Regions from separate parts of the Methylocaldum sp. GT1TLB genome, predicted to be linked through region 2. Evidence: predicted binding sites of a transcription regulator. Region 2 holds the regulator's gene; the other holds the start of a gene.
The links. Region 2 encodes HrcA, which represses chaperone genes, less so after heat shock. Its sites were predicted from a motif close to TNTTAGCACTCNNNNNNNNNGAGTGCTAANA; they were not measured.

Region 1 (3,398 bases), 120 kb from region 2:
CTCCTACCGCAGGACCAATGACGCCAACTCCCGACAGGAGAGACTAAATATGACTGCTTTCAACAGACGGCAATTTCTAAAACTCGCCGGCGCAACCTCGCTTGTTGCGGCCATACCCAGAAGTTTGAGCGCCGCGACACCGCTCTCGAATCGAGTCGTCATCATCGGCGGAGGCTTCGCTGGCGCAACGGCCGCCAAATACCTCAAACATTGGGACAATACCATCGATGTCACCCTGGTTGAGCCCAACGCCACACACTACGCCTGTATTTTGTCCAACCTGGTCATCACCGGCGCCATCTCGATGAACCGGATCAACCTAAGCTACGACGGTTTAAGAAATCGAGGCGTCAAGATCGTCCAAGCCATGGCTGCCGCCATCGACCCGGTCGGTAGCAAGGTGGGTCTGTCGAATGGCGCCACACTAGACTACGAGCATCTGATCCTTGCGCCCGGCATCGACTTCATCAACCCGAATCCGGCCGGAGCCGAACGTCTGTACGACCCGAACCTGACGCCCCACGCCTGGAAAGCCGGGCCCCAGACTACCCTGCTCAAGAATCAATTGGCGGCCATGCCGGACGGTGGCGTGTTCGTCATGAACGTCCCCAAAGCGCCCTATCGCTGCCCACCCGGCCCATATGAGCGTGCATGTATCGTCGCCGCTTATCTGAAGCGCAAGAAGCGACGTTCGAAGATCATCGTGCTGGATGCGAACCCAGACATCGTGGCCGAGCCGCATACATTCGGCACGGCATTCAGCCAGACCTATGCAGGAACGCTCGAATACCACGCCAACGTAGGCATTACCCAAGTCAATTCATCGCTCAAGACAATAGACACCACGATCGGCGCGTTGTCGGCGGACGTGCTCAACATGATTCCCAACCAGAAAGCCGGACAGATCGTCTTCGACGCCGGCGTGGTCAACGATCCGACGGGCCGATGGGCGACGGTCGATCCGCTGACTTACGGTTCAACCGTCTACGAAAACATCTATGTGATCGGCGATTCTCAGGCAACGGCACAACCGAAGTCCGGCCACATGGCGAACTCCCAGGCCAAAGTTTGCGTCGACTCGATCATCCGCGCGTTCGTCGGCGAAACACCGGACCCGCAGCCGACGACCAATTCGGCCTGCTTCAGCCCCATCACCGAGACCGAAGCGTCGTGGTTGACTGCGGTTTACCAATACGATCCGACAACGCACAGCATGAAGCGCGTCGAGGATTCGTTCGGCGAAGCGGCGGAGCCGTCGTCGGAAAATTACGAGCACATGTTCCATTGGGCCGACAACATCTTCGCGGATTCGTTTAGGTAGGGCGGCGACCCGCTTTCCACAAGACCGGCCACGCGAGGCCATAAAACCGAAGGCCAGTCTAACGCTGGCCTTCACCTTTTCTGAAATGCTAGCTCGATTCGGTAATCAAAATTTCATATTGCGCCCCTTGAAAACTAAATCCGCATCGCTATATTGTTAGCAGCTCTCGACAGAGAGTGCTAACACTACAGTGTTTTTTTGAGGTTCAAACTTCTTCAAGGAGAAAACAGTCATCATGAAAATTCGTCCCTTGCATGACCGTATCGTCGTAAAACGCTGGGAAGAAGAAAAAACATCCCCGGGCGGAATCGTCATTCCCGACACCGCAAAGGAAAAGCCGATCAAAGGCGAAGTGGTTGCTGTAGGAAACGGAAAAGCCCTGGATAACGGTCAAGTGCGCGCACTGGATGTAAAAGTCGGTGACAAAGTCTTGTTCGGCAAGTATGCCGGTACCGAAGTCAAAATCGACGGCACCGAATATCTGATGCTGCGCGAAGACGACATCATGGGCGTATTCGAAGCCTGATCCACGACCTAACGTTCAGACTGATTTTGGAGGAATTAACTGATGGCAGCTAAAGAAGTCCGTTTTTCCGATGACGCCCGTCAGCGCATGCTGGCCGGGGTTAACGTTCTGGCCGACGCAGTGAAGCAGACCCTGGGCCCGAAAGGCCGTAACGTCGTGCTGGAAAAGAGCTTCGGCGCACCGACCGTCACCAAAGACGGCGTTTCGGTCGCAAAAGAGATCGAACTGAAAGACAAGTTCGAGAACATGGGCGCTCAGATGGTGAAGGAAGTCGCCTCGAAGACGTCCGACGTCGCCGGCGACGGCACCACCACGGCAACCGTCCTGGCTCAGGCCATTGTCCGCGAAGGCTTGAAATCCGTAGCGGCGGGTGCAAACCCGATGGATATCAAACGCGGCATCGATCAGGCGGTCGGCGTGGTCATCGAAGAGCTGAAGAAACTCTCCAAGCCCTGCACCGACAGTAAAGCCATCGCCCAGGTCGGCACCATCTCCGCCAACTCCGACGAGAGCATCGGCAAAATCATCGCCGACGCGATGGACAAGGTGGGCAAGGAAGGCGTGATTACCGTTGAGGAAGGTTCCGGTTTGGACAACGAACTGGATGTTGTCGAGGGTATGCAGTTCGACCGCGGCTATCTCTCGCCCTATTTCATCAACAGCCAAGAAACCATGAGCGTCGAGCTCGAAAACCCGTACATCCTGCTGCACGACAAGAAGATCTCCAACATCCGCGACTTGCTGCCGCTGCTCGAAAAAGTGGCGAAATCCGGTCGTTCGCTGTTGATCGTCGCCGAGGATGTCGAAGGCGAAGCGTTGGCGACCCTGGTAGTCAACACCATGCGCGGCATCATCAAGGTTTGCGCCGTTAAGGCGCCGGGCTTCGGCGATCGCCGCAAGGCCATGCTGGAAGACATCGCCATCCTGACCGGTGGCCGCGTCATTTCCGAAGAACTGGGCCTGAGCCTCGAAAAAGTCGACCTGGGCGATCTCGGCAGTGCGAAGAAGATCCAGATCAACAAGGAAAACACCACCATCGTCGACGGCGCCGGCAAAGCGGAAGACATCAAGGCTCGCGTCGAGCAGATCCGCAAGCAGATCGAAGACACCACCTCGGACTACGATCGCGAGAAACTGCAAGAGCGCGTGGCCAAGCTGGCCGGCGGCGTTGCCGTGATCAAAGTCGGCGCAGCCACCGAAGTCGAGATGAAAGAAAAGAAAGCCCGCGTGGAAGACGCGCTGCACGCAACCCGCGCTGCGGTTGAAGAAGGCATCGTTCCGGGCGGCGGCGTCGCTTTCATCCGTGCTCAAAACGCGCTGAAGGATCTGCAGGGCAAGAACCACGACCAGACCGTGGGTATCGCCATCCTGCGCCGTTCGATCGAGGAGCCGCTGCGTCAAATCGTGACCAACGCGGGCGAAGAAGCTTCGGTCGTCCTGAACCGGGTTCAGGGAGGCGAAGGCACCTTCGGCTACAACGCTGCGACCGGTGAATACGGCGACATGATTCAGATGGGTATCCTGGACCCGACCAAGGTCACCCGTTCCGCG
Region 2 (3,398 bases):
GTAAGCCGTAGAGCCCGTGGGAGTTGACGCGATAAGCCCATCAGAGCGTTGCGAATTCAGAAAAACGCCGTTGATCGATGCCTCAATCTCGATCATGCTGGCGGCATTCCCGCTATGCACGACTACTTCGTTAACCGCCGTCTGCTCGTATATCACATGACCGTTGCGAAAAATTTTCGCCCGCAACAGAAAGCGCTCATCGGCACTGTAGCGTCCGTCAAGAATTTCATCGAGCTTCGCTCCGGCGTCCGACGGAGAAATATCGACCAGGAACCCCAATCGCCCCAGATTGACCCCAATCAATGGAATCTCGAACTGCGCGAGAACACGCGCGGCGGATAAAAGTGTGCCATCGCCGCCAACCACAATTGCGAGATCGCAGCACTGGCCTATTTCGGCAACGGTACACGTTTCCGGCGAAGAATCGGCTACGAAATGAGCGCAGTCCCGTTGCACCAAAACACGCAGGCATCTCCCGGTAAGATGTCCGTAAAGCGAGGAAAGGGTTTCGGCTATGCGTGGCGCATCGGGCTTCCCGATTAGGGCTACGTTCCGGAAAATGGATGGCATATGTTTCTGAAGCCGCGAGCGTCCCGCGTCACTGTAAATGGGGCTGACCGGTACCGCAGCTTACATCTGAGACTGCAAATAGTTCTGCAGGCCGATTTTCCGAATCAACTCCGCCTGCGTTTCAAGCCAGTCGACCTGCTCTTCCTCATCTTCGAGTATCTCTTCCAGAAGATCTCGGGAGACATAATCTCCGGCCTTTTCACAAAACTCGACCGCTTCGCGCAGCAAAGATACGCTTTGAAGTTCCAACTGAAGGTCGCAGCCGAGCATTTCCTCCGGATTTTCTCCGATCTTCAAATGCCCCAAATCCTGCAAGTTTGGCAATCCTTCAAGAAACAAAATACGCTCGATCAACTTGTCGGCACGCTTCATCTTACCGATAGATTCATCATATTCGTGCTTGTCGAGCTCGCCCAACCCCCAGTTCCTGTACATTCTCGCATGAAGAAAATACTGGTTGATGCCGATCAGTTCGTTGCCCAGCACGCGATTAAGATAATCGATAACCGTCGAGTCGCCTTGCATAATTCTCTCCTTGGATATGGAAGCGTTCGCCATGTGGTGACCTAAGATTTACACCTAATTAGACGCCGCTTTGCTCGATATGGTATGAGCTTCTTGACACATTATCTAGGGGTTGCTAACTTTTTAGCACTCGATGGTCTCGAGTGCTAAAACCCCCACCATTCGAGGATACCGGTGCCTAAATATCCCCAATTGAGCGAGCGAGCCCAACACTTGCTTAAAGTGCTGGTGGAGCGTTATATCGGCGAAGGCCAGCCGGTTGGTTCGCGGGCTTTAGCGCGCGACACCGGCTTGAATTTAAGCCCGGCGACGATCCGCAACATCATGGCGGATCTCGAAGACATAGGGCTGATCACATCGCCACATACGTCAGCGGGACGCATGCCGACGGTAACCGGCTACCGTTTTTTTGTTGATACCTTGCTGACCATCAAACCTTTGCAGCAAGACATCATCCGACAGCTCCGCCAGGACCTGAATACTCAGGAAGATCCCGACGATTTGCTCGAAGCCGCCTCTCGCGTCCTCTCGGAAGTAACCCATATGGCGGGCCTCGTGATGTTGCCGCGCAGGGAGATAGTCACCTTCAGACACATCGAATTTATCCCGCTGTCCGGTCAACGCTTGCTGGTCATCCTGGTCACTAACGAACAGGAAGTCCACAACAAGATCATTCACTCACCCCGTCAGTTCACGCCTGCCGATTTGCAAGCGGCAGCAAATTTCCTCAATTCAACCTATGCAGGCAAGGATCTAACTGCGATCCGCGAGAGTCTATTTAACGACTTGCAGGAAATGCGGAATCGTTTAAGCCAGGAAATTATTGATGCGGCTGAAATCGCGGATTTGGCACTTAAGGATAAAGGAAAACGTCGGAACCCGTTTGTGCTAACCGGCGAAATCAATCTGATGGATTTTGCCGATTTGGCCAATATGGAGCGGCTCCGTTCCTTATTCGAAACGTTTCATCAGAAGGAAGACTTAGTCCATCTACTAGACCGTTGCCTAGAAACCCCCGGCGTCAAGATCTTTATAGGCGAGGAATCCGGCTATCGTGCGCTGGATCAGTGCAGCCTGGTAACCGCCTCTTACTCTCTCAATGGCGAGGCGGTAGGCGTACTCGGCGTTATCGGCCCCACCCGCATGGCGTATGAGCGGGTCATTCCTTTGGTTGACATTACCGCGAAATTGTTGGGGGCCGCCTTGAATCAAAAATCGCTGACCCCATCTTAATTCTTAACCCATATTGGTAGAAATCGTCGACCTGTGTGCGTGCATAGGCACACGGGCTCATTATTTTTCGTTGAGGAGCAGTTATATGAGCAAAGACCAGGCTTCGCCCGAATCGGCGCCAAAGGCGCCAGATCAAGCGGAACAAGCCGCTTCTGTCGACACGGCAATCACAACGGAAGAAGGTGTTGTCGAACCAACGCCGATCGAGCAACTTGCACAGCAATTGACCGAAGCAACTCGCCGAGCGGAGGAGAATTGGGACAAATTCGTACGCACCCAGGCCGAGTTGGAGAATTTGCGCCGACGCTCGGAAAAAGAACTCCAGAATGCCAATAAATATGCTCTGGAGAAATTTTCGAAGGAGCTATTGACCGTGGTCGATAGCCTCGAACTCGGGCTGCAAGCGGCCGTCGGAGAGACCTCGGATGTGGTGAAATTGCGCGAAGGCATGGAGCTCACGCTAAAGCAGCTGAATTCGGTACTGGAAAAATTCAGCGTCCGAGCAGTGGATCCCATAGGCGAAAAGTTCAATCCGGACTTACACCAGGCCATGGCGATGCAACCGACCACTGATATCGAGCCCAATACGGTGGTAAAAGTTTTCCAAAAAGGATATCTCCTCCATGATCGCCTGTTACGTCCGGCCATGGTGGTTATTGCCCAAGCCGCCGCAGAATCCACGCGCATCGACGAGCAAGCTTGAAATCAGCCTTGGCGCCCCCATATTAACGCTAAACCCACACCTAACCCACAAGCTATTGATTAATTTGGAGAATTAAATGGCGAAGATTATTGGCATCGATTTGGGCACCACCAATTCCTGTGTGGCCATTCTTGAAGGGGGCAAACCGCGCGTCATCGAAAATGCCGAAGGCGCTCGCACCACCCCCTCGGTCGTGGCCTTTACGGCCGATAACGAGGTACTGGTCGGGCAGTCCGCTAAGCGGCAGGCGATCACCAATCCCAAGAATACCTTATATGCCATAAAGCGGCTTATCGGACGCCGCTTCAAGGATTCTGTGGTTCAAAAAGACATACATCTTGTGCCGTACAAGATTGTCGAAGCCGAT

Region 1: the regulator HrcA is predicted to act here: its motif matches at 1,476-1,506, upstream of groES (co-chaperone GroES).

What each region holds. Positions count from the first base shown of each region.
Region 1 covers NZ_CP194898.1:2,661,659-2,665,056, forward strand. The annotation lists gene ACR2R1_RS11505 (FAD-dependent oxidoreductase) at 50-1,321, shown strand; gene groES (co-chaperone GroES) at 1,557-1,847, shown strand; gene groL (chaperonin GroEL) at 1,890-3,398, shown strand, end outside.
Region 2 covers NZ_CP194898.1:2,540,415-2,543,812, forward strand. The annotation lists gene ACR2R1_RS11045 (NAD(+) kinase) at 1-570, opposite strand, end outside; gene bfr (bacterioferritin) at 631-1,095, opposite strand; gene hrcA (heat-inducible transcriptional repressor HrcA) at 1,270-2,328, shown strand; gene grpE (nucleotide exchange factor GrpE) at 2,414-3,031, shown strand; gene dnaK (molecular chaperone DnaK) at 3,108-3,398, shown strand, end outside.